DNA from 4 places in the Comamonas serinivorans genome. Region 2 is predicted to be linked to each of the others. Evidence: predicted binding sites of a transcription regulator. Region 2 holds the regulator's gene; each other region holds the start of a gene.

Region 1 (7,455 bases), 2.0 Mb from region 2:
CCCTTGCGGGCAAAAGTAAAATCTCGTCCGATTATCAAACGTGTAGGAAATCCAACGATGGCCGGCCACAGCAAATGGGCAAATATTCAACACCGCAAGGGCAGGCAGGACGAGAAGCGCCAGCGCATCTGGACCCGTGTGGTGCGCGAGATCATGGTGGCGGCCCGCACCGGTGGCGGCGACCCCACGGCCAACCCGCGCCTGCGCCTGGCCATTGACAAGGCCAAGGCCGCCAACATGCCGGCCGACACCATCAAGCGCAACATCGACAAGGCCACGGGCAACCTCGAAGGCGTGAACTACGAGGAAATCCGCTACGAGGGCTACGGCATCGGCGGCGCGGCCATCATCGTCGACACCATGACCGACAACCGCGTGCGCACCGTGGCCGACGTGCGCCACATGTTCAGCAAGTACGGCGGCAACCTCGGCACCGAAGGGTCGGTGGCCTTCCAGTTCAAGCACGTGGGCCAGATCATGTTTGCCCCGGGCGTGGACGAGGACAAGGTGATGGAGGTGGCGCTGGAGGCTGGCGCCGACGACATCGTCAGCGACGAGGAGGGCGGCGTGGAAGTCATCACCGAGCCCGGCCATTTCGAGGCCGTGCGCGATGCGCTGGAGGCCGCTGGCCTGAAGGCGGACATGGCCGAGGTGACCATGCGGGCCGAAAACTCCATCGCCCTCAGCGGCGAGGACGCGCAGAAGATGCAGCGCCTGCTGGACATGATCGAAGACCTGGACGACGTGCAAGAGGTCTACCACAACGCGGAGCTGGACCTCGGCTGATTCGCATGCCATGACGGGGGTATATACCGGTTTGCGTTGATTTTCAAACGCAGACCTGTCGATACCCCCACACCCCAGCGCGCACCCCGGTGCGCATCGCAGTTTCCTGAGGCGCCACGCGCGCAAATCCCATGAAAGTTCTTGTCATTGGCGGCGGTGGCCGCGAGCACGCCCTGGCGTGGAAGCTGGCCCAGTCGCCGCGCGTGCAGCAGGTGTACGTGGCGCCCGGCAACGGCGGCACGGCGCTGTCGCCCGCGCTGGTCAACGTGCCCATCACCGACCTGGTTGCCCTGCGCGACTGGGCGTTGGCCGAGAAGATCGCCCTGACCGTGGTCGGCCCCGAGGCGCCACTGGCCGCCGGGGTGGTCGATGACTTCCGCGCCCACGGCCTGAAGATCTTCGGCCCCAGCAAGGCGGCCGCGCAGCTCGAAAGCTCCAAGGCCTTCTCCAAGGACTTCATGGCGCGCCATGCCATCCCCACGGCCGAGTACCAGACCTTCAGCGACCCCGCTGCGGCGCACGACTACGTCAACGCCAAGGGCGCGCCCATCGTGGTCAAGGCCGACGGCCTGGCCGCCGGCAAGGGCGTGGTGGTGGCCATGACGGCCGATGAGGCGCACGCCGCCATCGACGACATGCTGGGCGCCAACTCGCTGGGCGTGAGCCACAACGAGGGCGGCGCCCGCGTCGTGATCGAAGAGTTTCTGCAGGGCGAAGAGGCGAGCTTCATCGTCATGTGCGACGGCAAGGACGTGGTGGCCCTGGCCACCAGCCAGGATCACAAGCGCCTGCTGGACGGCGATGCCGGCCCCAACACCGGCGGCATGGGCGCCTATTCGCCCGCGCCCGTGGTGACGGCCGACGTGCACGCGCGCGCCATGCGCGAGGTCATCCTGCCAACCATTCGCGGCATGGAAAAGGACGGCATCACCTACACCGGCTTCCTGTACGCCGGCCTCATGATCGATGGCAACGGCAAGCCCAAGACGCTGGAGTTCAACTGCCGCATGGGCGACCCCGAGACCCAGCCCATCATGATGCGGCTGAAGTCCGACCTGTTCGAGGTGCTGAGCGCCGCAGCCAGCGGCAAGCTCGGTGACATGCAGCTGCAATGGGACCGCCGCCCCGCGCTGGGGGTGGTGTTGGCCGCCCACGGTTACCCGCTGGCACCGCGCAAGGGCGACCGCGTGACCGAGCTGCCGCAGGACAGCGACGACGCCGTGGTCTTTCATGCCGGCACGCAGATGGGCGACGACCGGCAAATCACCACGCAGGGCGGCCGCGTGATGTGCGCGACCGCACTGGGCGATTCGCTCAAGCAGGCGCAAGAGCGTGCGTATGACCTGGCGCGCCAGGTGCACTTCGACGGCATGCAGTACCGCCGCGACATCGGCTACCGCGCGATCAAGTGACGCCGGCTGCAGTCAAGCCAATTTTATGGGTTGCAGTATGGGCTGGTTGCCGTTCGCTTATGAACGGAAACCGGCCCATACTGCATGTGAAGGTCAACAACCTGCCGCAGACGCCGCTGTGGACAGGGTGCGCCATGGCCTCTGCACCGTCCGCCCACCACACCTGCGCGCCGCTTGTGACGGTCTGCCCGGGGCAGGCCGAAGCCTGCGGGATCGCCTTGCACAAGGCTTTCGAGTCTGTCGCGCTCAGCCACGGCTACCGGGCGCGTGCCACGGTCTGCCGATTGGCGCTGGGTGACATACCCGGCAGCATGGCGGCATGGGTTGTTGCCTCCGGGGCGGGAAGGGACGGGGCATCGGCCGCACCACGCCGACGCCAACTCACCATCTTGGTGCATTGTCTGGCGCAGGCTGCGGTCGCACGCCCTGGCTGGGGGCAACCATGCTGCGGCGCGCAGCTGTTCCAGAGTCGAATGCGCAGGTTGGCGCACCGCCGTCGCGCGGCGAACCCTTGCATCGGCCTTGAAGAATTGGCACGCATCGTGCTTTGACTGGGGTGTCCACGCACCTGGCGCAATCCAGGTGGGATGCACGGCAAAGGCGCCATGAACCGGGACCCGGTTCATGGCGCCTTTTTGCGTGTTCACCTGCAACGAACGAGGTCCCCCATGTCATACATCGTGCCTTCGGAATTCGTCACCAAGATGGTCGACGCCGGCGAATCCAAACTCTACATGGCGACGCGCGACGCCTTCATCCGCGCGTTGATGGCGGGCGCCATCCTCTCGGTGGCGGCGGCCTTCGCCGTCACCGTCACCCTGCAGACGGGCTACCCCATCCTGGGCGCCATCCTGTTCCCCGTGGGCTTTTGCATGCTCTACCTCATGGGCTACGACCTGGTCACGGGCGTGTTCATGCTGACGCCGCTGGCCTGGATCGACCGCCGGCCCGGCGTCACGCTGTCGGCCATCCTCAAGCACTGGGGCGTGGTGTTCACGGGCAACTTCGTGGGCGCGCTGATCGTGGCCTTCCTGCTGGCCTTTGTGTACACCTACGGCTTCTCGGCGCCGGCCGGCAAGATCGGCGACACGCTGGCCCACATCGGCGAGAACCGCACGCTGGGCTACGCGGCCCACGGCCTGGCGGGCTGGCTGACCATCTTCATCCGCGCCGTGCTGTGCAACTGGATGGTGTCGCTGGGCGTGGTGGGGGCCATGGTCTCGACCAGCGTGGGCGGCAAGGTGGTGGCGATGTGGATGCCCATCATGCTGTTCTTCGCCATGGGCTTCGAACACTCGGTGGTCAACATGTTCCTGTTCCCCACGGCCATCATGCTGGGCGGCAACTTCTCGGTCGCCGACTACATGCTGTGGAACGAGATCCCGGTGCTGCTGGGCAACATGGTGGGCGGCCTGAGCATGACCGGCTTGGCGCTGTACGCCACGCACGTGAAAACCGCCCCGCGCAAACATGCCATCGGCTGAAGCCGCGGCGGTGCCCGCGCTCCGGCTGCAGGTGGGGCAGCACAGCGAGCGCGGCACCCATGCCCGCAACCAGGATTGCCATGGCGCCTTCGTGCCGCAAGGCCATGGGCTGATCGCCAAGGGTGCGGCCTTTGCGATTGCCGACGGCATCGGCAGCAGCCCCGTCAGCCACCTGGCGAGCGAGATCGCCGTCACCAGCGTGCTGGAGGACTACTTCAGCACGCCCGACACCTGGTCGGTGAAGAAATCGGCGCAGCGCGTCATCGCGGCCACCAACGCCTGGCTGCACGCGCAATCGCGCCAGGCCGGCCACGTCGGCCTGCAGCGCGACCAGGCCCACGCCTGCACGCTGAGCCTGCTGGTGTTGCAGTCGGCCACGGCGCATGTCTTCCAGGTCGGCGATGCCGGCGTCTACCGCGTGCGCCAGGGTCAGCTCGACACCTTGAGCACCGCCCACCGCGTGCAGGTGGATGGGCGGCCGGTGCTGACGCGCGTGCTGGGCACCGAGCCCCATGTTGAATTGGACTACCAGACCGCGCCGCTGGCCGTGGGCGATGTGTTCGTGTTGATGACCGATGGCGTGCACGAGCACGTGAGCGAGGCCAGCGTGTGCGCCGCGCTGGCGCATGCCGAGCTGGACGATGCGCAGGCGCTGGACCGGTTGGCCCGCCAGTGGGTCAGCCAGGCCCGCGCCGCAGGCAGCACCGACGACGCCACGGTGCAGCTGGTGCGGGTGCTGGCCTTGCCCGTGCCCAGCGCGGCCGACATGCGCCTGTTCACCGGCTTGCCACCATGCCCGCCGGTGCTGGCCGTGGGCCAGCAGCTCGATGGCTACACCGTGCTGGCGCAGCTGCACGCCAGCAGCCGCAGCCACGTTTACCTGGTGGCGGACGAGCGCGGCGCGCGCGCGGTGATGAAGATCCCGTCGCTGGACGGCCGCCAGGACCCGGCTTACCTGGAGCGGCTGTTGCTCGAAGACTGGTTTGCGCGCCGCATTGCCAGCGCCCACGTGGTGCGCAGCCTGCCGGGGCCGCCGGTGAAGTCGCACCTGTATGTGCTGAGCGAGCATGTGGCCGGCATCACCCTCACGCAGTGGATGCGCGAACACCCGCGGCCCACGCTGGACGCGGTGCGGGCCATCGTCGAGCAGGTGGCCCGCGGCCTGCAGGCCATGCATCGGCAGGACATCCTGCACCGCGACCTGCGGCCGGACAACATCCTGATCGACGAGGCGGGCCGGGTCCACATCATCGACCTGGGCTCGGCCAAGGCACTGGGGCTGGACCGTGCACTGGACGCCACCGAGCCGCTGGGCGGCATGGGCACGCTGGCCTTCAGCGCTCCCGAGCTGTTCCTGGGCCAGGCCGCCAGCGTGCAGTCCGATCAGTACGCGCTGGCCGCCATCGCCTACCAGATGCTGAGCGGCCGCCTGCCGTATGGCACCCAGGCAGCCCGCACGCGTTCGCGGGCCGAGCAGGCGCGCCTGCGCTATGCACCCGTGGTCCAGGACGACCGCGACCTGCCTGTGTGGATCGACGACACCTTGGCACGGGGCTTGCATCCAGACCCGGCCATGCGGTTTGGCGAGTTGTCGGAGTTCGTGCAGGCCTTGCGCATGCCCAGTGTGGCGGCCGCCCCGCAGCGCTTGCCGCTGGTGGCCCGCCACCCGGTGGCGTTCTGGCAGGGCCTGTGCGTGGTGCTGTTGCTGGCTCTGCTGGGGTCGCTGGCGCGCGGCTGAACACGTGGGACATGGATGGGCAAGGGGTCGAGATGAGTGACGTCAAGGTGTGGTTGGTGGGCGCAGGCCCCGGAGACCCCGAGCTGCTGACGCTGAAGGCGGTGCGCGTGCTGGGGCAGGCCGATGTGGTGCTGGTGGACGACCTGGTGAACCCAGCGGTGTTGGCACATTGCCCCCAGGCCCGCCTGGTGCCGGTGGGCAAGCGCGGCGGCTGCCGTTCCACGCCACAGGCCTTCATCCAGCGGCTGATGCTGCGCCACGCGCGCCAGGGCCTGCGCGTGGTGCGGCTCAAGGGCGGCGACCCGGGAGTGTTCGGGCGCTCGGGCGAAGAAGTGGCCTGGCTGCAGGCACATGGCGTGGCCTGCGAGGTGGTCAACGGCATCACCGCCGGCCTCGCCGCGGCCACGGCCTGCGGGCTGCCGCTGACCATGCGCGGCATCACCCAGGGTGTGACGCTGGTGACCGGCCACACCGAGCACGGCGATGCACCCAACTGGGCGGCCCTGGTGGCCGGCGGCACGACCCTGCTGATCTACATGGGGGTGGCCAAGCTGGCTGACATCCAGGCCGCGCTGCTGGGTGCCGGCATGGCGGCCGACATGCCGGTCGCCCTGGTCGAGCAGGCCAGCCTGCCGCAGCAGCGCCAGTGCCAGACCACGCTGTCGCAGCTGCGTGACGCCGCGCGGCGCTTCGCCTTGCGCAGCCCCGCCATCCTTGTGGTGGGCCGGGTGGTGTCACTGGCACAGGCTGAGGTGCTGCCCGAGGCCGAAGTGGCCGGCCACCGCACACGGGCCGCATGAGGACATCGGCGGTGCCTGTGTCCCGCGCGCCTGCTCAAGCGCCCGTTCATGACAGCGCGCTGACGCTGCGTTTCATGCTGGCGGCGCATCGGCGCGAGCTGCAAGGCATGGGCGAGCTGGCCCAGACCTGCGAGCTGGTGATTACGGTGGGGCGTTTGGTGCATGCCCTGCAGAAAGAGCGTGGGCAGGCCATGTTGCACCTGACCCTTGTGGCGGTGCGGCCTGCGGATGTGCGCAGCACCTGGGCCGCACAGGTGGACGTGGCCGAAGCGGCCGAGCAGGCCCTGCGCCAGCAGCTCGACGACGGCCTGGCTGCTGAAGCTTGGCCGTTGACCAAGCCGCGTTGCCTGCACGCGGTGGCCCACGCGCTGCATGGCCTGGACGGCCTGCCCGCCCTGCGTGCGCAACTGCGGCAGGCGCGCCTGACCGCCGACCAGGCGCTGGACGGCTACGGCCGCTGCATCGGCAGCCTGCTGGGGGTCAGCATCGAAGCCCTGGAAGGGGCGGCCGATCCGGTCATCACGCACCTGCTGGTGGCCTTGCTCAACTTCATGCAGGCCAAGGAACTGTGCGGGCAGGAGCGCGCTCACGGGGTGCGCGGGTTCGCGGCGGGCGCGTTTGACGACGCGCACCGGCGGCTGATGGCGGGTCTGGTGCAGGCGCAAGAGCGCAGCATCGAGCTGTTCTGCCAGCACGCGCCCGCAGCCCTGTTGGCGCGCTGGCAGGCCCTGCGCGCCGACGAGCTGGCCCTGCAGCGCCTGCGGGCCCTCAGCCAGGGCACGCAGCCGCAGGCGCCGGCCTTCGCGCCCATCTGGTTCGATGTGTGCACGGCCCGCATCGACGCCATGCACGAGCTGGAGCGCGAGCTGGCCCTGCACCTGGCCGCCTGCTGCCGCGAGCGCGTGACCGAGACCACCCAGGCGCTGGCGAGTCTGAATCAGGCATCCAGGCAGTACCACGAGTTGTCGATTGATAGAAAAACGGCAGTGGCCTATACCCTGGTAGGACGGCCTTTGGATGCGGCGGTGAATGGGGACGCCATGGGCGATGCCATGGCGCGCTCGGTGCTGGACGTGCTGCTGGAGCAGGGCGTGCGCCTGCACGAGGCCGACCAGGCGCTGGCCCAGGCGCGGCGCGCCCAGGTCGAGCGCCGCCGCATCGAGCAAGCCAAATGGCGGTTGGTGAGCCAGCACGGCTTGAGCGAGGCCGCAGCCCATGAGCAACTGCTGCGCATG
Region 2 (7,455 bases):
CGAGTTGACGGTGTCCGACCAGGGGCCAGGCGCGCCGCCGGCCGCCCTGGAAAAGCTGACGCAACGCTTCTTCCGCGCCCACAGCGACCACCCTGGCCTGGGCCTGGGCCTGGCCTCGGTGCAGGCCATCGCCCAGGTTCACCTGGGCAAGCTGAGTTTCGACAACACCCACCCGGGCCTGCGCGCCCGGCTGGTGCTGCCCGCGGCCTGATATCCCCGAGACCCCGAGACGCGCCCCAGGATGAGGCAAAAAAAAGCCCGGCAAAGCCGGGCCAACTCGGAGAATTGCAGAAAAAGGACAGGTTCCTCCTCAGGTCAGAAGGTGTGCATCAAACCCACACCGTAGTTGGTGGTGCTGTCCAGACGCAGCACCGCGCCATACACCGAGGTGCGCTTGGACAGGTTGTACTTCGCCTCGACCACCGCGTTGGTGTATTTCTTGAGATCGGCGTTGCCCAGCTCGTGCTTGAGGTCACGCGTCACGTCCAGCGTCACGCTGGCAGCGCCGAAGGCCACCGTGCCCCCCACGCTGACACCGCTGCGCTTGGTCGCCACGGCCAGGGTGCGGGTGTCGTTGTACGAAGCATTCAGCGTGAAGGCGCCGAAGTTGTACTTGCCGCCCAGGGCCCAGTTGGCTTTCTCACCCTTGGTCTTGTTGGCCGAGAAGCCGGCCGAGATGGGGCCGTTGGCGTAGGTCAGGCTCAGGTCGGTGCGCGCGGCGCCGCCGTTGTCGGCCTTGAAAACGTAGCCCAGGTTGCCCTGCAGGCCGCCCATGTCGGGCGTGCTGTACATGAACATGCTGCTCGAGCGTTCGCCCACGCCCACGATGCCGTAGGTGTTGGCCACCACCGAGTAGTTGGCGTTGCCGGTCGCTTCCCAGGCCAGGTAGCCGAAGAACGAGGGGTGGTTCATGCGGCCCATCTTGAACGTGCCCCAGTTGCCACCCAGCCAGACGTTGGCCTGGCGCGTCCAGCCGCCATCGCCCGCGCCGGTCTCGGCGTTGAGCTCGGTCTCGAAGTTGAAGCCGGCCGACAGACCGCCGCCCAGGTCTTCCACGCCGCGCAGGCCGATGTGGCTGTTGGTGTTGTTCATCACCGTGTTGCCCTGCATCTGGGTCTTGGCGCCATCGAGCTTGCCCAGGCCCAGGTCGGCCAGGCCGTACAAGGTGACCGACGATTGGGCCATGGCGAAAGGCGAGCTCAGGAGCAGTGCAGGGATGAGCAGATGGGTGCGTTTCATGAAAGTCCTCGTGGCGTGAATCCAAATCCAAAACGGTGCAATTCGCACCACCTCGGTGCAGTCTTGCGACGTTCACAGTGATACGAGCAACCTCTGTGCCAAGCCCCTAACAGCCCGTCACATGGGGGTCACTGCAACACATCCATGGCTCTGGCAATGTTGCAGAGCCAGGCAAACGATTATGGAGTACTTGCCAGAAATGGCCGTCAAGATAACGTAAACTTCCCCATACCCCTCACAATGCTCGACGCAATGTGGTCGTGGGGATGCGCATGGCCTCGCGGTACTTGGCCACCGTGCGGCGCGCGCAGTCGATGCCCTGCTCCTTGAGCATCTCGGAGATCTGGTTGTCCGACAGCGGCTTCTTGGGGTTTTCTTCGGCGATGAACTGCTTGATGAGCGCCCGCACCGCCGTGCTCGAGGCGCTGCCACCGGCCTCCGTGTCCAGCCCGGAGCCGAAGAAATACTTCAGCTCGAAGGTGCCGAACGGCGTGGCCATGTACTTGGCCGTGGTCACGCGCGAGATGGTCGATTCGTGCAGGCCCAGCTCATCGGCGATTTCGCGCAGCACCAGTGGCTGCATGGCCAGCTCGCCATGGATGAAGAAGCTGCGCTGGCGCTCGACGATGGCCTGCGACACGCGCAAGATGGTGTCGAAGCGCTGCTGGATGTTCTTGATGAACCAGCGCGCTTCTTGCAGCCGTTGTTGCAGGGCCTGGTGCGAGTCGCTCTTGCCGCCGCGCAGGGCATTGGCGTAGACGTCGTTCACGCGCAGCTTGGGCATCACCTCCTGGTTCAGGCGCACGCGAAAACGCGGGTTGGCGCCGTTGCCCTCGATGCGCGAGACGATGACGTCGGGCACCACGATGTTGCGCTCGACGTTGACGAAGCGGCGACCGGGCTTGGGCTCGAGCCGGCTGATGCAGGCCAGGCCGGTGCGCACCGTGGTTTCGCTGAAGCCGCACAGCTGCGACAGCTTGCGCGCATCGCGGCGCGCGATCAGGTCGATCGGGTGGCGCACGATGTCGCGCGCCACGGTGGCGATGGCGTCGTCGGGGTTGGCCTGCAGCAGTGCGTCGAGCTGCAGGCACATGCATTCGCTGAGGTCGCGCGCGCCCACGCCGGTGGGCTCCATGGCCTGCACCAGGCGCAGCGCCAGCATCAGGCGGTCGATCAGCTCGTCGCGCTGGTCCACGTCGGTCGGCCGCAGGCCGTCGGCCAGGTCGTCAACGGACTCTTCGAGGTAGCCGTCTTCGTTCAGCGATTCGATGATGAAGTACACCGCCGCGCGGTCCACGTCGGACAGGTGCAGGGCCAGGGCCTGGCGGTGCAGCGTGTCGTAGAGCGACTCGTGCATGCCGGTGCGCTCGCTCGCATCCAGCGCGTCGTCGTCGGGGGCGCCAGCGCCGCGCGGCAGCGCATCGCCGCCCCACTCGCCATCGTCGGGCGACAGGGCGTTGGAGCCATCACCCTCCCAGTTCACGCCAGCGTCGTTGTCTGTATCACCGGAGGATGCCCCATACTCGTCATCACCACCGGCTGGCTCACGGTCCGGACGCTCGCTGGCAGACTCGGTTTCGCTGGCGCGCTCGCTGATGCGGTCCCCGACGCTCACGTGGGCATCGGCCTGGGCCAGACCGAAGTCCTCCTGCGGCGCTTCGCCGTCTTCACGGTCGAGGAAGGGGTTGTCCCCCAGCATCTGCTCGACCTCCTGGTCGAGTTCCAACGTGGACAGCTGCAACAGCCGGATCGACTGCTGCAGCTGCGGGGTCAGCGTCAGGTGCTGCGAGACACGGAGCGACAGGCCTTGCTTCATCGCGACGCGGCTTACATGCGGAAGTTTTCGCCAAGGTACACGCGCCGCACCTCGGCGTTGTCGACGATCTGAGCCGGCGTGCCCTGGGCCAGCACGCGGCCCTCGCTGATGATGTAGGCGTGGTCGCAGATGCCCAGGGTTTCGCGCACGTTGTGGTCGGTGATGAGCACGCCGATGCCGCGGGCCTTCAGGAAGGCGATGATGCGCTGGATCTCGATGACGGCGATGGGGTCGATGCCAGCAAAGGGCTCGTCCAGCAGGATGAAGCGCGGCTGGCTGGCCAGCGCACGGGCAATCTCGACCCGGCGGCGCTCGCCCCCCGAGAGCGACGGCGCGGGCGAGTCGCGCAGCTGCTCCACGTGCAGCTCCTGCAGCAGCGTGGTCAGGCGCGACTCGATCTCGTCGCGGCTCAGCGGTTTGCCGTGGGCGTCGCGCTGCAGCTCGAGCACGGCGCGCACGTTCTCGGCCACGGTGAGCTTGCGGAAGATCGAGGCCTCTTGCGGCAGGTAGGACAGGCCCATGCGCGCGCGCAGGTGCATGGCCTGGCGCTGCACCGACTGGCCGTCGATGGTGATCTCGCCGGCGTCGGCCCGCACCAGGCCGACGATCATGTAGAACGACGTGGTCTTGCCCGCGCCATTGGGGCCCAGCAGGCCGACGACCTCACCGCAGCGCACGGCCAGCGACACGTCGTGCACCACGGTGCGCTTGCCATAGGCCTTGCGCAGGTGCTGCACGTCCAGCCGGCTGTGGCGGTCCGTGGCGGCGGGCGCAGCGGCCACGCCGGCTGCCTCGGCCAGGCCGCTCATGGGCGCTCCTGGTTCAGGCTGCCCGAGGGCTGCAGCGGCGTCGAGCCCGGCGCTGGCGCGCCGCCCGCGGGTGTCTGCGGCGTGAGCACGGCGCGCACGCGGCCCTGGCGGCCCGGCACGGGGGTGCCCTGGTCGGTGGCCGAGCGCACGCCGCCATCGACGGTGACCACCTCGGTGGTGTTGTTGTAGAGGATGTCGCTGCCGGTGATGGTGTCGGCCACGCGCGTGCCCATCAGGCGGCGGATTTCGGCCTGCTGCACCAGGCGAACGGTGTCGGCCTTGCTGTCGTAATGGATGGTGCGGCCTTCGCCCTCCATGTACTCGTCCACCCCTTCGCGCTTTTGGTGGAAGAACGCGCGCTTGGTGCCCGCTGCGTACAGCACGCCGAACTGGTTGCCGGCGTCGTCCTGGCGCACTTCGAGCTTGCCGCCCCGCATGATGATGCTGCCCTTGGTCAGCACCACGTTGCCCGTGAAGACCGACAGCTTCTGCTTGTCGTCGTAGGTCAGCGCATCGGCCTCGATGTTCATCGGCTTGCTGCGATCGGCACGCTCGGCCTGCGCGAACGTGGCCAGGCCCGACAACAGGAGCGCCGCCAGCAGACGAGGAATCGGTTTCATATGAGGCACGTTTTTTGCTTTCACCAATTTTTGATTGTAGCGAGCGCGAAAAAGCCCGCCAAGGCGGGCTCGTCGGTTGCAGCCTCTAGACTGCGGCCTCGGCCTTATGCCTTGCGTTCCTGGGCAATCAGGGTGTCCGCCACCTGCAGCATGCCTGCAAACCCGCCGGTGCGGCTGGGGTCGGTGTAGTACTTGCCCGCAATGCCAAAGCCCGGCGTGCCTTCGACCTGGTAGGCCTGTTGCAGCACGATGGCCTGCTTGACCTTGGTCGAGACGCCGAAGGACTTGTACGCGGCCAGGAACTTGGCCTTGTCCACGCCTTGCTTGGCCACCCAGTCGGCGGCCACGTCTTCCTTGTCGACGCGGATCTTCTCGGTCTGCAGCGCGGCAAAGACCTTGGCGTGCACCTTCTCGAGCTGGCCCAGGGCCTGCAGGGCGTAGAACAGGCGCTGCAGCGGCTCGAAGGCGGCGTTGAAGCCCACGTGCTCGCGGCGCACCACCACGTCCTTGGGGGCCTTGCTGATCCAGTTCTCGAACTGGGGCTCGAAATGCATGCAGTGCACGCAGCCGTACGAGAAGAACTCGACAATTTCCACCTTGGGCGCCGCGGCCGCCACAGGTGCCTTCTTGGACAGCGCCACGTAGTCCTTGCCCGCGGTCAGCGCCCAGGCGCCCGTGGGCACCAGACCTGCGCCGGCCACGGCCACCAAGCCCATCGAAAAATCACGTCGTTTCATGGTCAAAGCATTCTCCTAGAGGCCCTCATAGAGCGGCAGGGTTGGCGCAAGTTCCGCAGCGCCCCGTTGATGGACTGGCCAAGTGTGCAGTATGACCGCATTGCCGTTCATGGCTCAACGGCTAACGCACCATACTGCCTCACATCAGCGTTGCACACGCACCAGCGCGGAATCCACGCTGTTGTTGTCCAGCTGGGCCTTGGCGCGGTCGGCCGCTTCCTTGTTGTCGAACGGGCCCACGCGCACGCGGTACACCGTGCGGCCGGCCTGCTCGCGCTCGGTCACGCGGGCCTGGATGCCCAGCATGCCCAGGCGCGCGCGCTGGGCGTCGGCGTCGGTCGAAGAGCGGAATGCCCCCGCCTGCACGTAATAGGTGAAGGGGTCGCCCGAACGGGCGTTGGCCGCGGTGCCAGCGCGCTCGCGCAGCAGGTCGCCCAGGGGGTCGTCGCTGGGCTTGGCACTGGGCGCGGGCTTGGAGGCCGGCGGCTTGGGCGGCGGCGGCGTGGTGTCCGAATCGGGCACGAGCGACGGTTGCGGCGGCGGCAAGGTGGTCGTGGCGACGTTGTCGTCGGCCGGCGGCACCAACGCCCCGCCCACGGCGCCCGTCACCGAGGGCTGGCGCACCCCGGTGCCGCGGCTGCCCAGCGGTGAGTTCGGGTCCCAATTGCGGTTGCGCTCGGCCTCGGCCGCGTCCTGATCCGCCGTACGCGGCTGGTTGTGGTTGGTGAACGGCACCGGCACCTTGCCCACGTACAGGGCGACGGCGACGGCCACGGCCAAGCCGAACAGGATGCCGAGGATGATGCCCAGGATGGTGCCCCCATGCTGGGACTGACGCGTCTGCAAAGTCATGCTCACATTCTCTCCGGGGCGGAAACCCCCAGCATCGCCAAGCCATTGCGCAGCACCTGGCGGGTGGCGCTGATCAAGGCCAGGCGCGCCAGCTTGGTGGGCTCGTCGTCGACGAGGATGCGTTCCGCGTCGTAGTAGCTGTGGTAGCTGGCGGCCAGGTCGCGCAGGTAGAAGGTCACGTCATGCGGCGCAAAACCGGCGGCGGCACTGGTCAGCATGTCCGGGTACTGGGCCAGTTGCTGCATCAGCGCCTGCGCGGCGTCGGTGGCCAGCGGCGACAGGTCCACCGAGGCCAGCGCCTGCAGCTGGGCGGGCAGCAGGCGCTGGTGAACGTCGGCGATGACCGCGTCCACCGTTTGCCCGTTCTGGCTGGCCAGGGCGGTCACGCCATCGTCATCCAGCCCCAGCAGCCCGCGGCGCAACACCGAGCTGATGCGCGCGTGCGCGTACTGCACGTAATACACGGGGTTGTCGTTGTTCTTCTGCACCGCCAGGTCCACGTCGAAGGTGTACTCCGTGTCGGGCTTGCGGCTGAGCAGGAAGAAGCGCACGGCGTCCTTGCTGGTCCACTCGATCAGGTCGCGCAGCGTGACGTAGCTGCCGGCGCGCTTGCTGATCTTCACCTCTTCGCCGTTGCGCACCACGCGCACCATGGTGTGCAGCACGTAGTCGGGGTAGCCCTGGGGGATGCCGACGTCGGCCGCCTGCAGGCCGGCGCGCACGCGCGCGATGGTGCCGTGGTGGTCCGTGCCCTGGATGTTCACCACCTTGTGGAAGCCGCGCAGCCACTTCTGGATGTGGTAGGCCACGTCGGGCACGAAGTAGGTGTAGCCGCCGTCCGTCTTGCGCATGACGCGGTCTTTGTCGTCGCCATAGTCGGTCGAGCGCAGCCACAGCGCCCCGTCCTGCTCGTAGGTCTCGCCGTTGGCGATCAGGCGGTTCACCGTCGCCTCGACATGACCGTTTTCGTAGAGGCTGGACTCGAGGTAGTACTCGTCGAACTTCAGGTTGAAGGCCTGCAGGTCCTTGTCCTGTTCGTTGCGCAGGTAGGCCACGGCGAACTGGCGGATGTTCTCGGCGTCGTCGGCATCGCCATTGGCCGTGAACTCGCGGTCATCGGCCTTGACCGTGGCCTGGGCCAGGAAGGCGTCGGCGATGTCCTGGATGTAGTCGCCGTTGTAGAACTTCTTGGATTCGGGATTCTCGGGGTCGGTCGGCCAGCAGGCGTCGCCGGGCTTGAACCCCTTGGCGCGCAGCTGCGTGCTCTTGGTCAGCGTGTCGATCTGCACGCCCGCATCGTTGTAATAGAACTCGCGGTGCACGGCCATGCCCTGGCTGGCCAGCAGGTTGCAGATGGCATCGCCCAGCGCCGCCTGGCGGCC
Region 3 (7,455 bases), 810 kb from region 2:
CAAAGGCGGTGAGGTACAGCGCCGACTCGGTGAGGCTGCTGGCCGAGAGGTTCATCCAGAACTCATCCCAGAGGTGCGATCCGCGCGAGCTGGCGGTGCCGCGTCCGTCCCAGGCCTGCAGGGTGGCGCAGGCCGTCTGGCGCGCATCGGCGCCGTCGCCCTGGCACAGCAGGGCCAGCACCTCGTCCTTGAAGCGGGCCGATTCGATGCGGCTGTCCAGCACCATCTGGCGCACGATCTCGCTGGTGGCGAGCTTGCCGGCGTAGCCATCGGTGCCGGCCAGGCGCTGCACGGCCATGCGGTGGCCCAGGCGGGTGCGCAGGCTTTGGGCCTGGGTGCCCGCGGGGCCGAAGATGGCCGGGTAACCGGTCAGCGGGGCGTTCACGTTGGTCAGCCAGTAGCTGTCGTTCATGTTGCCCACGTAGTCGGTGCGGCGCTGGCTGGGCATGCGGCTGACGCCCACGGTGCCGGGCTGCACGGAATCGGCGTCGCTCTGCCAGTCACACGCGCTGCGCGAACCGTCGAGCACGGGCACACGCGGCAGGGCCACGGCGGCCGCGGCCGAGAAGGGCGTGGCGCAACTGACCAGCTGCGCATCGGGCACGTTGGGCACGGTGCCGATGTCGGCGTACCAGACCTCGGCCGAATTTCGGCCGGCGGCGATGGTGTTGACCCAGGGGATGGCTGCCTCTTCGCGCTGGATGCGGGCGAACTCGTCGAGCGAGCCGGCGCGGCTCCAGCGCATCCAGTTGCGCACCGTGCGGTAGTTCAGTGCGTTCACGTCGCGGATGACCACGGCGCTCTGGGCCGTCCAGCCCAGCGCGGGGTGCAGGCCGCTGAGGTTGATGACCGGGCCCTGGTCGGTGGCGTACATCGTGCGGGTGACGGTTTCCTGGCCCGAGCCGTTGCGCACGCTGACGCTGATCTCGCGTGCCTTGAAGGCCGTGGACTGGCCGTCGCGCAGGTAGCGCGTGGGGTTGGCGGGGTCCAGCGTCATCACGAAGAAGCCGAAGCGCCGCGCGGTCGACACGGTGTGGCTCCAGGCCACGTTCTGGTTGAAGCCGATCTGCGGCACCGGGAAGCCCAGGAACGACACGCCGCTGACGTTGACCTGACCGTCGATGGTGAGTTGCATCTGGTAGAAGCGGTCGGCGCCCTTCCAGTACCAGTGCGGGTTGCCGAACAGCAGCGCGCTGCCGCCCGTGGCCTGCTGGCCAAAGCCGTACATGTTGCTGCCCACGCCGGCTTCGCCGCCCACCTGCAGCTTGGGCGCCTTCATGCTGCCCGGCGCCAGCGTGGGCAGGCCGCCGGCGCCGGTCTGGCCGCTCTTGGCGTCGCCGGCATCGGCTGCCTTGGCCGGGGGCTGGGCGTTGGCGATCATGGCCACGAAGTTGCTGTGTCCGCCGGCCAGGTTGGCGGCCAGGGCGCGGCGCCACAGGTCCTTGGCGGTGATGGGCTGCACCCACTCCGCGCTGCGGCAGGCGGCGTTGCCCGTGGCCTGGCCGCCGCGGGCTTCCTTCACGTAGCGGTTGTAGCCGGCGGCAAAGCCAGCCATCACCTTCAGCGCGTCCTCGGGCTGCGCGTCCATCATGGCCTGCACGGCGTCGTCGTTCACCACGTGCTTGAAGAAGAAGTCCGAATCGAGGTTGCGCGGCTGGTCGATGGTGGTGGCGTACACCGCGTTGGCCTCAGCGCCCAGGTAGCGCGAACGCTCGCCGCGGTAGGTCAGGAAGCTGTCGGCCAGCGTGCAGAGATTGTCCTGCGCCTGCGCATAGCCCACGCCATAGCCCAGGCCGGCCCAGTTGCTGGCCTTGATGTGCGGGATGCCCATGGCCGTGCGGCGGATTTCGGCGCTGAAGTCCTTGCCCGTCGGCGGGGTGGGGTCGTCGTCATCGCCCGAGCCGCCACAGGCGGTCAAGGCCGCGATGGCAACCAGCGACAGGCCCCAGCGCAGAGGGTGGCTGGCGCTGGGAGGACGCGCGCGGCGCGCGCCAAGGTCAAAACCATGCATGCAAGTGTCTCCGAGTGTTGTTGTCGTCCGCCTGGTCACGGCGTGCAGCACCCCACAGCGGTGCTGGCGGAGCAGGCGGGGCTCAGCGTAGGAGACTGCGGCCGTCCGCACATGCGCGTTTACCCGCGTACCGTGGCCCCATGCGGGAATGCGGCGTGCGGGGCCTGGCGCGTCCGGGTCGTTCGGCTGCGAGCGCCTGCCGCTTGTCCTGCCCAGCGCTTCCCGTGCGCCCCGGGCGGGGTCAGCACCGTGGGCTGGTGTGGCCTGTGCATGGGGGGCCGATGCAGGGCGCGTGCTGGAACGGGTGGAGGTGTGCGGAGGCGCATGGCCAGGCGGTGCGAGCTTCACGCGCTGAGTGATCAGGCACCGTTGCGAAAGGCGCTGGCCTCACGCTGAATCGAGGTGGCCGGGCAGTTGCAGACGGCACAGGCGGCGGCGCACGGGTCAGTTCGGCTGGCGCCCAGATCGTCGCCGACATGGGCCACACGGCGGTGCTGGTGAGCCGGAGCTTCCAGATGGGCGAGGGGGCGTGGGGCCTCTCGGTGCAACGCGGTGGATGCGTGCCGCTGCTCGATTGGAATTCTATTGAACGATGCAGTATGGCGTTATTGCCGTTTGTGCTGCATCGGAAAAAAGTTGATACCCTATGCGGATGTCTTGATGCCTGCCCATGACCCTGACCCTAGCCCGCGTGAAGCGGGCCAGGGTCTGGTCAGCGCGAGCGCGCGTCAGAAGAAGCCCAGCTTGTTCGGGCTGTAGCTGACGAGCAGGCACTTGGTCTGCTGGTAGTTGCCCAGTGCCACCTTGTGCGTTTCACGGCCGATGCCCGAGGCCTTGTAGCCGCCGAAGGTGGCGTGGGCCGGGTAGGCGTGGTAGCAATTGGTCCAGATGCGGCCGGCCTTGATGGCCCGGCCCATCTTGTAGGCCGTGCTGCCGTCGCGGCTCCACACGCCGGCGCCCAGGCCGTAGATGGTGTCGTTGGCGATGGCGATGGCCTCGTCCATGTCCTTGAAGGTGGTCAGCGCCGCCACGGGGCCGAAGATCTCCTCCTGGAACACGCGCATGTCGTTGCGGCCCTGCAGGATGGTGGGCTGGATGAAAAAGCCGGTGTCCAGGTCCTGGCCCATGAGGTTGCGTTCGCCGCCGATGATGGCGCGCGCCCCTTCCTGCTGCCCGATCTGGATGTAGTTCAGGATCTTGTCCATCTGCACCTTGGACACCTGGGCACCCACCATGGTCGAGACATCCAGCGGGTGGCCGGTCTTGATCTTGGCCACGCGCTCGCGGGCACGCTCGATGAAGCGCTCGGCGATCGACTCCTGCACCAGGATGCGCGAGGGGCAGGTGCAGACCTCGCCCTGGTTCAGCGCGAACATGGCCAGCCCTTCCATCGCCTTGTCGAAGAAGGCGTCGTCCTGGTCCATCACGTCGGCGAAGAAGATGTTGGGGCTCTTGCCGCCCAGCTCCACGGTCGAGGGGATGAGGTTGTCGGCCGCGGCGTGCAGGATGCGCTGGCCCACGGGGGTCGAGCCTGTGAAGGCGATCTTGGCGATGCGCTTGCTGGTGGCCAGGGCCTCGCCGGCCTCTTTGCCGAAGCCGTTCACGATGTTGACCACGCCCGGCGGGATCAGGTCGCCGATCAGCTCCATCAGCACCAGGATGGAGGCGGGCGTCTGTTCGGCCGGCTTCATGACCACCGAACAGCCGGCGGCCAGCGCGGGGGCCAGCTTCCAGGCCGCCATCAGCAGCGGGAAGTTCCAGGGGATGATCTGGCCGACCACGCCGATGGGCTCCCGGAAGTGGTAGGCCACGGTGTGCTCGTCGATCTCGGAGATGGCGCCTTCCTCGGCCCGCAGGCAGCCCGCGAAGTAGCGGAAGTGGTCTACCGCCAGCGGCAGGTCGGCCGCCATGGTTTCGCGCAGCGGCTTGCCGTTGTCGATGGTTTCGGCCACGGCCAGGGTGTGCAGGTTCTGCTCGATGCGGTCGGCGATCTTCAGCAGCAGGTTGGAGCGCTCGGTCACCGAGGTGCGGCCCCAGGCGTCCTGCGCGGCATGGGCGGCGTCCAGCGCGCGGTTCACGTCCTCGGCATCGGACTGCGCCACGGTGCAGAACACCTTGCCCGTGATCGGCGACACGTTCTCGAAGTAGCGCCCGGCCGAGGGCTTGACCCATTTGCCGCCAATGAAGTTGTCGTACTGCTGCTTGTAGGGGTAGGCGACGTCGATCTGGAATTGCTTGAGGTCGAACATGTTCATGGCGTTTGTCTCCTGTTGGGTTTGGGCTCAGCCGGTGGCTGGCGCCCGGTCACATACAAGCTTCATGCCAGCTCGGGGCTGCCGGCGCACAGGCCGCCAGGCTGCGTGTCTGCAGGCATCGAGTGGGCCGGGCCGAGCTGGCCGCCTGTGACAGGTTCTGTTCCAAACTGGAACAGGACCTGTCACAGCCCGGACGCAGGCCATGTCGTGATCTGTCACACCCGCCGTGGCGGCCTTTGGCTATAGTGGCCCGCACACCCCGATGTCCGCACACGGACACACCCGGCCCGGCCGCCCGGGCCGCGCGCTCAGGAGACAAGCATGCGCAACGAAGACGGCCTGCAGCAGGCCAGGCGTCACCTGCTGGAACAAGGCGTGGTGCTGCCCAGCGCGCTGGATGACCGCCTGGCGCGGTCCTGGCAGCGAAGCTGGAATGCCGGCCTGGCCCCCGACTCGCGCGGCGAAGGCCAGGGGCCGGTCACCGGCCCGTCGTTCGCGCGCCTGCTGCAGCGCAACGCCCAGCTGCTGGCCTTTGCCCGGCCCGTGATGGACTTCATCTACCGCCAGGTGCGCGGCCACCACAGCATGCTGGTGCTGGCCGACGCGCACAGCACGCTGATGCACACCGTGGGCGACGACGGCTTTCTGGACCAGGCGCAACGCGTGGCCTTGCGCTGCGGCGAGTCCTGGCACGAGCGCGAGCGCGGCACCAACGCCATCGGCACCGCGGTGGCCGAGCGCACGGCGCTGCAGGTGCGGGCCGGCGAGCACTACCTGGCGCAGAACGGCTTTCTGCATTGCTCGGCGGCGCCCGTGTTCACGGCCCAGGGCGAGGTGGCGGGCGTGATCGACATCTCGGGTGACGCCTTTGCCTCGCAGCCGCATGCGCTGGTGCTGGCCAACAGCGCGGCGCGCATGGTCGAAAACAGCTGGCTCAAGTCGCGCTACCCGGAGCATGTGCGTATCCACCTTCATCCGCAAGCGGAGGGCCTGGATACACCGGCTGAAGGCATCGTGGTGTTGACGACAGAGGGCGTCCTGGTCGGTGGCAACCCCGAAGGCATGCGCATGCTGGGGCTGTCGACCGGCGATTGCTTTTCGCTGCGGCTGGAGGATCGCCTGCAGCACCGCTTGGCCAAGCTGCTGGCGCAGGCCGGCAAGCTGCCCCAGGCGCTGTACCTGCCCGACGGCGAGCGCCTGCACATGCGCGTGCACCGGCCCGAGCCCCGGGTGCTGCGCCCGGCCCCGCGCGCGCGGCCGAACCAGCCTGCGTCGGCACCGTCCAGGCCGGCAACGGGTGCGTCACCGGTTGCGGCCCCTGAGGGCCCTGACGCCCTGGCCCGCTGCGACACGGGAGATTCGCTGTGGCAGCGCGCGGCGCGACAGGCCAGGCGACTGTTGCACACCCCGGTGCCGCTGCTCATCCTCGGCGAATCGGGCGTGGGCAAGGAGGTGTTTGCACGCGCTTGCCACGACAGCGGCCCGCGGGCCGGCCAGCCCTTCGTCGCCATCAACTGCGCAGCGATCCCCGAGTCCCTGATCGAGGCCGAGCTGTTTGGCTACGCGCCGGGCGCCTACACGGGCGCGCAGCGCAGCGGCAGCCCCGGCCGCATTCGCGAGGCGGACGGCGGCACCCTGTTCCTCGACGAGATCGGCCACATGCCGGTGCTGCTGCAAACCCGGCTGCTGCGCGTGCTGCAGGAGCGGCAGGTCACGCCACTGGGCGGCGGCCCCCCCGCAGGCGTGGACTTCGCCTTGATGAGCGCCACCCACGCGGCGCTGGACGAGGCCGTGGCCGACGGCCGCTTTCGCCGCGACCTCTACTACCGCATCAACGGCTTTGCGCTGCGCCTGCCGGCCCTGCGCGAGCGCAGCGACTTCGACGCGCTGGCGCTGCGCATCCTGCGCGGCTTCATGGGGCCGGGCGAGGCGGATGAAGCGCAGGGGCCGGCCGATGCCCCCGGCGCCGGCAAGGCGTGCGAGGGCGCTGGCGCCTTGCCGGTGGCGCCCGACCTGCTGGCGGCCCTGCGCCGCTACGACTGGCCGGGCAATGTGCGCCAGCTGAGCAGCGTGCTGCAAACGGCCTGTGCGCTGCGCGAGCCCCACGAGGCGTTCATCGGGTGGCAGCACCTGGCCGACGACGTGCGCGAGGCCTTGCGCCGCCACGAACCCGGCCTGGCCGGTGCTGGCGTCGAGGGCGTGGGGTACGACACCGCGGCCGCGGCGACGACTCACCCCGTGGCCAAGGAGCGTGCTGCTGCCGGTGCGTGGCAACCAGGACCGGACACGGGCAGCCTCAAGCAGCTGTCGCACCAGGTCCTGCAACGCACGCTGCAGACGGTGAATGGCAACGTCAGCGAAGCCGCGCGCCGCCTGGGCATCAGCCGGCAGACGGTGTACCGGCGCTTGCGCTCGGCGAGTTGATGCCGCGCCGGCCTGCGGCGCAGGCCATTGCCATGCCGGGGTGTCGCTCCGGTTCAGCCGGTGTGTCCGGGCTCACGGCGCATCCTCGGTCCTCAGGGCCGATCGCTGCCAGGCGCACCACGTCAGTACATCGGCGGCCTGGGCATCGCATTCGGGCCATCCCTTTACCGCGGGGCGTGGGATGGCGCCTGCCAACCGGCATCAACCCCGTGCGAAAGCGTGTGCCTCTGCGAGTCAAGGTGAGCATTGTTTGAGATCATTCAGGCAAGGCAGTATGGCGGTGATGTCGATTCAATGACATCGGTGATGCGTTGATACTGCCTGGTACCATCGAGTCACATCAAAACCTGTCCCCGCATGGCGCTTGGCCTCCAGACAGGGCGCCGGTGAACGATCAGGATTCGCCGCCGGCGTTATGCGGGTTTGACGCGTGCAGGGCTTGAAGCTTGGCCAGCGGCACCCAACCCGACGTCGGTGTGCGGGCGCTGTCGCACCAAACCCAGCCATTCAAGACGCGGGAGCCCCAAAGCACATCGCCTTGTTGCACCTCCAACTCTCTGGCGGTGTAGCTTTCTCGGGCGCGCGCCAGGGTGTCCTGGGACATTTCCAGGATCTGCCGTGGCACCCAGCCACCTGGCTGGCCGGGTGTTTCGCAAAACAACCAGTTGTCCCAGCCCTCTGGACCTTGGTAGGTCTCGCCCACGGTCAGCAGTGCGCCTGCTTCAAAGGTGATGGGCTCGGGGTACTCGCTGACGTGGCCCTCGA
Region 4 (7,455 bases), 1.3 Mb from region 2:
GTGAGCCAGTGGCAGATGTTCTCGAGCTGACGCACATTGCCCGGAAAGCTGAACTGCGCCAGGCGCGCCAGCGCCGCCGACGTGAAGCGCTTGGGCTCGACGCCGAGCTGCAAGGCGCTTTGCTGCAGGAAGTGGCGCGCCAGCACCGGGATGTCCTCGCGCCGCTCGCGCAGGGCTGGCAGGCGCAGGCGGATGACGTTCAGGCGGTGGAACAGGTCTTCGCGGAACCCGCCTTCGCGCACGCGCTGCTCCAGGTTCTGGTGTGTGGCCGCAATGACGCGCACGTTGGCTTTGATGGGGTTGTGCCCGCCGACGCGGTAGAAGTGCCCGTCGGACAGCACCCGCAGCAGGCGCGTCTGCAGGTCGAACGGCATGTCGCCGATTTCGTCGAGGAACAGCGTGCCGCCATCGGCCTGCTCAAACCGCCCGCGACGCATGGTCTGCGCGCCGGTGAAAGCCCCGCGTTCGTGACCGAACAGCTCGCTTTCGAGCAAATCCTTGGGAATGGCAGCGGTGTTGATGGCCACAAACGGGCCCTTGGTGCCCAGATCGCCTCGCGGCGAATGCTTGTGCAGGGCGCGTGCCACGAGCTCTTTGCCCGCGCCCGACTCGCCCGTGATGAGCACGGTGACGTGGCTTTGCGACAGGCGGCCGATGGCGCGGAACACCTCCTGCATGGCCGGGGCCTGGCCCAGCATCTCGGGCGTCACGCTGCTGGCCTGGGCTTGTTCGCTTTCGCGGCTGCTCTCGTCCAGCGCGCGCCGGATCAGGTCCACGGCATTGGGCAGGTCGAAGGGCTTGGCCAGGTATTCGAAGGCGCCGCCCTGAAACGCCGCCACGGCGCTGTCCAGGTCCGAGAACGCGGTCATGATGATGACCGGCAGCTCGGGGTGACGCGCCTTGACCTGGTTGAGCAGGTCCAGGCCTGAGCCCCCCGGCATGCGGATGTCGCTCACCAGGACCTGAGGCGACGTCCCATCGGCCAGCGCAGCCAGCACATCCTTGGTGTTGCTGAAGCTGCGGGTTGCGAGCCCCTCGCGTGCCAGCGCCTTCTCGAGCACAAAGCGAATGGAGGGGTCATCGTCAACAATCCAAATCGGCTTCATGCAGCTGCGTCCTTCTGGCGGTCATCCCCCGCTCAGGAAGGCAGGGGAATCAAGATGTGAAATTCCGTGCGGCCGGGCTCGCTGTCCACCTCGATCATCCCGTCGTGCTGTTGCACAAAGGTCTGCGCCAAGGTCAGGCCCAAGCCGGTTCCCCCGTCGCGTCCAGACACCAGTGGGAAAAATACCCGTTCTTTGATGGCATCGGGCACACCAGGGCCGTTGTCCTGAATAAGCAATTGCAATGCCAGCTTGTGTCGCCGCTTGCCGATCGTGACCTGACGCGCCACGCGCGTGCGCAAGGTGATGCGCGCATCCCCGGCCTGGATGCGCTCGGACAAGGCCTGCGCGGCATTGTGGGCGATGTTGAGCACAGCCTGGATCAGCTGCTGGCGATCGGCATGCAGGTCGGGCAGCGAGATGTCGTAGTCGCGCGCGATGGTCAGGCCCTGGGGAAATTCGGCCAGGATCAAAGAGCGGACCCGCTCGCAGACTTCGTGGATGTTGACGGCACCGACCACATGGGCATGCCGATGCGGCGCCAGCAGCCGGTCGACCAGGGTCTGCAGGCGATCGGCTTCGTGGATGATGACCTGGGTGTACTCGCGCAGGCCTTTGTCCTCGATGTCCATTTCGAGCAGCTGGGCCGCGCCGCGGATGCCGCCGAGCGGGTTCTTGATCTCGTGCGCCAGGTTGCGCACCAGCTCCTTGTTGGCCTCGCCAAACCCGGCTTGGCGCTCCTCGCGGGCCAGCCGCACCTGCAGGTCGATGGGCACCATCTCGATGACGATCTCATCGGGGTCTTCGGGCTGGGCCAGCATGACGTGCACCAACATGGGCTCGACCAATTCGGGATGCACCAGCGTGGCATCGAAGCGCATGTGCGAGAACGCGTTGCGCCGCACACCGGCCAGGGCCTGCTCGAAGTCCAGCGTGTCCTGCAGGTAATGCTGCAGGCTCAACTGACGCAGGCTGTGCAGCGGTCGACCCAGCACGCTCTCGAGGGCCACGTTCACGAAGGCGAACTGCCCGTCGTGACGCACCACGGCCACCAGCGAGGCCAGGCGGTCGAAGGCCTGAAAGCGCGCCGTGTCCGCCAGCGCAGCAGGGTCCTCAGCGAACACGGCTCAGTTCGCGCTGGATGCTGTCGATGTCGGCCTGGTTGCGGTCTAGGTTGGCTTTCATGCCCGCCACGCGGTCCAGGTACTTCTGGTAGTTGCGTGCCTCGCCGCCCACCTTCTCGGGTTGGCCATTGTTGTAGTCCTTGACGAGCTCGGCCTGCTTCGACTGGGCCCGCTGCAGCTCGTTCTCGAGGATCACGCGGGCGTCGCTGTCCCGCGCCTTCTGGCCCGGGTCGTTGGACACCGGACGGGGCACGGCCGTCGCCACGGTGGCCGTGGGGGCTGGGCGCGCCCGTGGCGGCGCCGCGGCAGCGGTGCGCTGGGGACTCGGCGACGGCGATGGCGCTGCCACGGCCTGCGGCCGGGTGCCATGGATGACGGTCACCCCGACGCTGGTGTCCAGCGCCTTGCAGTCCTTGCCCTTGGCGGGCCGGTTGGTGTATTCGTTGCCACAGCGATACACCTTGTCCTGCGCCGCAGCGGCCATGGGCAGGCCCGCCACCAAAGCCAACAACAACGAAGGGATGATCACATGCATGACTGCTTTCCTTGATGGGGCCCTGAAGCCCACCTGCATCGGTCAAAAGCGCTATGGAGTGGCCTGACGCCCAAAGATTCCATCACACCCGACGGCGAAGCGCCCAATTTGTAAGTGAACGCAACTTTATCGACGGGTAAGTATCGCGCAAAGTCCGCCCCCTGACACCGCAAGCGTGGCTGGGAACCCACAAAAAAGGACGGCCAAAGCCGTCCTTTCACACGTCAACGCGATGTTGCGTTTTACAGCGAGTAGTACATGTCGTACTCGACGGGGTGCGGCGACATGCGCAGGCGCTGCACTTCACCCATCTTCAGCTCGATGTAGGCATCCAGCATCGCGTCGGTGAACACGCCACCTTGCGTCAGGAAGGCGCGGTCCTTGTCCAGGGCTTCCAGGGCCTGATCCAGGCTGGAGCACACGGTCGGGATCAGCGCGTCCTCTTCGGGCGGCAGGTGGTACAGGTCCTTGGTGGCGGCTTCGCCGGGGTGGATCTTGTTCTCGATGCCGTCCAGACCGGCCATCAGCAGCGCCGAGAAGCACAGGTACGGGTTGGCCAGGGGATCGGGGAAGCGCGCTTCGATGCGGCGGCCCTTGTCGCTGGCCACGTGCGGAATGCGGATCGAGGCCGAGCGGTTGCGGCTCGAGTAAGCCAGCTTCACGGGGGCTTCAAAGCCGGGCACCAGGCGCTTGTAGCTGTTGGTGCCAGGGTTGGTGATGGCGTTCAGTGCACGGGCGTGCTTGATGATGCCGCCGATGTAGTACAGCGCCGTGTCCGACAGGCCGGCATAGCCGTTGCCCGCGAACAGGTTCTTGCCGTCCTTCCAGATCGACTGGTGCACGTGCATGCCCGAGCCATTGTCGCCGGCGTAGGGCTTGGGCATGAAGGTCGCGGTTTTGCCATAGGCATTGGCCACGTTCCACACCACGTACTTCAGGCGTTGCGTCCAGTCGGCGCGCTCGACCAGCGTGCTGAACTTGGTGCCGATTTCGTTCTGGCCAGCGCCCGCCACTTCGTGGTGGTACACCTCGACCGGGATGCCCAGCGATTCCAGGATCAGGACCATCTCGGTGCGCATGTCGTGCGTCGAGTCAACCGGCGGCACGGGGAAATAGCCCCCCTTGGTAGTCGGGCGGTGGCCACGGTTGCCGGTGTCGAACTTGGTGCCGGTGTTCCACGGCGCTTCGTACTCTTCGATCTCGAAGAACGTGCCCGAGGGACCGTCGGCCCAGCGCACGCCGTCGAAGATGAAGAATTCGGGCTCCGGTCCGAAGTACGCCGTGTCACCCAGGCCAGAGGCCTTCAGGTAGGCCTCGGCGCGGCGCGCGATCGAGCGCGGGTCGCGGTCATAGGCCTTGCCGTCGCCGGGCTCGAGCACGTCGCAGCTCAGCACCAGCGTGGGTTCTTCAAAGAAGGGGTCGATGTACGCCGTGTTCGGGTCGGGCATCAACAGCATGTCCGAGGCTTCAATGCCCTTCCAGCCGGCCACCGACGAGCCGTCGAACGCATGGCCTTCGGTGAATTTGTCTTCGTCGAAATGAGACAGCGGCACGCTCACGTGCTGCTCCTTGCCACGCGTGTCGGTGAAGCGGAAGTCAACGATCTTGACCTCGTTCTCTTTCACCATGCCCATCACGTCTGCGACACTCTTGGCCATCAAGCTCTCCTGGTTAATCCGATCAGTTCATCAAGCAATCCACCCGGAAGAATGCAGGTTTCATGCCATGTTGCTGGTGGGGATCGGGGGTCGCGACCTTCGCGATGGCTCCCGCTCTTCACAGCGCGCGCGCATTGTGCCCTGACTCCGCCCTGTCGGGCAGGGGCGCTCCCAGGTCCCGGCGCTTTTTTCTCACGCACGGCGGTGGGGCGCCGCCCCACCCCCTTGGCGATCGCACCACTTTGGTTCACACCTCTCGAAAGTCACCAGATTGGTGCAATACGCATGACAAAGCCCCGAAACGGTGCGTCACAAGCCCTCCGGGGGATCACCGGCTCAATTCCGGTCCGTAGCGCAACGCAAACGCGGCCAGGCGCTGGCGCAGGTCGGCGTACGCCGCTTCCACCTCGGCCGCTTCGCCCTTCACCCCCAGCTCGATGTGCGCCCCCCACTCCGGGTGGTCGACCGAGGGCAGGCTGAACACCTTCACGGCGGGGTGCTCGGACTCAATGGCTTCCATCGTCGGCGTCAGCAGCCCTTCGGCCGCCCCCAGGATGATGACCGAGCGCTCCACTTGCACGACCCGGCGCTGCAAGCGCTGGTAGTAACTGTCCAGCACCCAGGCCATCATGGGCCAGGCCATCACCGGGAACCCCGGAAAGCAGTGCACCGCCCCACCGCGCGCGCCGGCGCAGCTGAAGCCGGGAATGCGGTTGAACGCGTTCGGCACCAGGCTGGCGCCGGCCGGAAACACGCCCATGTTGAGGCGGTGCAGGTTGTCGGGCCGCTCGGGCTCGTAGGGCTCGCCCTTTTGCTGCGCCACTTCGCGCATGCGCGCCTGGATCAGCAGCTTGGCCTGCGGGTGCAAGGCCAGCGGCACACCCAGGGCCTGCGCGGCCGCCTGCCGCGTGTGGTCATCGGGGGTCGCCCCAATGCCGCCTGTGGACAGCACCACGTCGCCCGATGCAAAGGCACGCGCCAGGGTGGCGGCAATGCGGTCGCGGTCATCGCCCACGTACTCGGCCCAGGCCAGGCTCATGCCGCGTGCCGTCAGCAGCTCGATGCACTTGGCGAGGTGCTTGTCCTGGCGCTTGCCCGACAGGATTTCATCCCCCACCACGATGAGCCCAACCCGCGGCATGCGGGCTTCGTCGGCGGGCCAGGTGAAGGTTGCGTCGGGCACGACGCGCAAGGCCTCGTCGGCCTCGCTGACAGGGGACGACGCGGTGTTCGAATCAGGTGAATCAGACATGGCAGGCGATGGGCAGCAGAAAGGGAATGAACCGCCCGCATTCTGGCCCCATCGCGCCGGACGCGGCCGGGGTCAGCGGCCTCCGCCCCGGTGCCATCGCATGCAGCGGCGAAGCGACACGGACATCACGCGCAGCGCCAAGGCCGCCAGCGCAGGGCCACGGTTGCACCGCCGACGCCATCGGACTGAACGGCGCAGGAGGACGCCTGCGAATCCTGCCGCAGCAGGGCACCTGTCCGCGCCGCGTCAATCCACGACCGCTTGGCCAGGCTTGAAAAGCCTTATCAGGCAGTATTCGCCAGCTTCGATTTATTTTGAATCGGAAACACCGCCGTACTCCCATTCTTATCGCGCAGCAGCTGCAACTCATCCAGCGTGTAATGGGCAAACCACAGGGCTGTGAACACCAGCACGGCCATGTAAATCATGGCCGCCAACGGCATGAGCACGGCAAAGAACGCCGCGAACAGCAGCCCCGACGCCCACACCACCGCCGGAGCCGCGCCGAGCAACCCGGTCACCACACCCATCAGCACCAGATCGCGGCGCCTGGTGCGCAGCAGCTCGCGCAACTCCAGCCCGGTCGCGAAGTCGGACAGCACATCGAAGCCCATCACGCGGGCGTTGAGCCAGCCCCAGATCAAGGGCGGCACGATGAAATGGACACCCGGCACCCACCACAGCGGCAGGCTGATCAGCAGGTACAGCATCGCCCGCGCCAGCGCCGAAGCCGACCAGACGACCGACTGCCAGAACGTGGTCTCGCCACGGCGCGCCAGGCCCCCAAAGCGACGCCGCGCCACATCGCGCGCCACCAGCGGCGCCAGCACGGCCGACGCCACCACCACCGCGCACAGCAGCGCCACCGTGTACAAGGCCATGGCCAGCATCAGCCCGACCAACACGCCGCCCACGTCGCCCAGCCAGGCGGCGTGGCCAAACCAGCGCGTCATGTGGTGTTGCACCGCCTCCACCATGGCCCAGCCCGACAGCCAACGCAGCAAGCCCGAGCTCGCTTCGTCCCAGAACAGCACGCTGACGCCGCCCACGAGCAGCCCCAGAAGCAGGATGGGCAGCACCACGTAAGCCCAGGTGCGCGGGCGCAAAAGGTCGGCCAGGGCCAGTCTCAAACTGCGAAGCACACGGGTCATGAGGGGTTCGATCGAAGGGCCATGTCAGGGCCTGCATCATCCACATCCGGCCCGCACGCCCCCCCGCCATGCGGGGAAACAGGCGGGCATCGCGAGGGGTTGCCCCCTGTGGCGCAGCCTGCGGCGCAACGAGAGGGGCCATCGAAATCAGTTCGGCTCGCCACCGGGATTCGCCCTATTCAAGTCACAAGCTGCAGCAGTATCGCGCAGTTGCCGTTCATATGAAAACGAAAATCCCCTCATACCCCCCATCGCAGGCGCGTTGGCTGCGGCCATGAAAACATCGGTCTCGGACTGCTCAAGATCGCCCGCCCTGGCGCTCAGGGCGAGACGCCCCGATGAGTGCCGCCCGTCATCGGCTGCGACCTGCCGTATAGGGTTGGCTGGCCGCGCTGACCCCTGAACCGATTGCAGGGCTGTGCCGAGCGATGTGCCTCCGCTCGCCATCGACAGCTCACTTGGGCAACCGCCACGCTCACCTGAAGCGCACCCAACCGCCCATGACTTCAGGGGTTGAGGCGTTGTCGGCGAAACACGCCCATCCCGAGCATCAAGGCCGAGAGGGAGACCACGCCAGCCATCCCCAAAGCCGGCACCGGCGCAGGCGCAGGGGGCGTGACGACAGGCGCATC

What was found. Region 2 encodes sigma-54, which starts transcription at its own class of promoters, with help from an activator protein. Its sites were predicted from a motif close to TGGCANGNAANCTGCTTT; they were not measured.
Region 1: CCO03_RS10430 (formate/nitrite transporter family protein) is a predicted target of sigma-54. The motif match lies at 2,730-2,747, and genes of this name have one in related genera.
Region 3: exaC (acetaldehyde dehydrogenase ExaC) is a predicted target of sigma-54. The motif match lies at 4,319-4,336, and genes of this name have one in related genera.
Region 4: glnA (type I glutamate--ammonia ligase) is a predicted target of sigma-54. The motif match lies at 4,471-4,488, and genes of this name have one in related genera.

What each region holds. Positions count from the first base shown of each region.
Region 1 covers NZ_CP021455.1:2,449,745-2,457,199, reverse strand. The annotation lists gene CCO03_RS10440 (YebC/PmpR family DNA-binding transcriptional regulator) at 58-786, shown strand; gene purD (phosphoribosylamine--glycine ligase) at 918-2,198, shown strand; gene CCO03_RS10430 (formate/nitrite transporter family protein) at 2,867-3,682, shown strand; gene CCO03_RS10425 (bifunctional protein-serine/threonine kinase/phosphatase) at 3,669-5,420, shown strand; gene cobA (uroporphyrinogen-III C-methyltransferase) at 5,453-6,220, shown strand; gene CCO03_RS10415 (nitrate regulatory protein) at 6,232-7,455, shown strand, end outside.
Region 2 covers NZ_CP021455.1:4,420,339-4,427,793, forward strand. The annotation lists gene CCO03_RS18900 (sensor histidine kinase) at 1-211, shown strand, start outside; gene CCO03_RS18905 (porin) at 316-1,239, opposite strand; gene CCO03_RS18910 (RNA polymerase factor sigma-54) at 1,475-3,055, opposite strand; gene lptB (LPS export ABC transporter ATP-binding protein) at 3,067-3,864, opposite strand; gene lptA (lipopolysaccharide transport periplasmic protein LptA) at 3,861-4,484, opposite strand; gene CCO03_RS18925 (thiol:disulfide interchange protein DsbA/DsbL) at 4,589-5,221, opposite strand; gene CCO03_RS18930 (SPOR domain-containing protein) at 5,366-6,073, opposite strand; gene argS (arginine--tRNA ligase) at 6,076-7,455, opposite strand, start outside.
Region 3 covers NZ_CP021455.1:703,954-711,408, forward strand. The annotation lists gene CCO03_RS02935 (penicillin acylase family protein) at 1-2,011, opposite strand, end outside; gene exaC (acetaldehyde dehydrogenase ExaC) at 2,740-4,266, opposite strand; gene CCO03_RS02945 (sigma-54-dependent Fis family transcriptional regulator) at 4,588-6,690, shown strand; gene CCO03_RS02950 (SH3 domain-containing protein) at 7,085-7,455, opposite strand, start outside.
Region 4 covers NZ_CP021455.1:1,167,107-1,174,561, reverse strand. The annotation lists gene ntrC (nitrogen regulation protein NR(I)) at 1-1,106, opposite strand, end outside; gene glnL (nitrogen regulation protein NR(II)) at 1,139-2,227, opposite strand; gene CCO03_RS04910 (hypothetical protein) at 2,217-2,762, opposite strand; gene glnA (type I glutamate--ammonia ligase) at 3,005-4,420, opposite strand; gene CCO03_RS04900 (competence/damage-inducible protein A) at 4,749-5,561, opposite strand; gene CCO03_RS04895 (EI24 domain-containing protein) at 5,957-6,823, opposite strand; gene CCO03_RS04890 (hypothetical protein) at 7,330-7,455, opposite strand, start outside.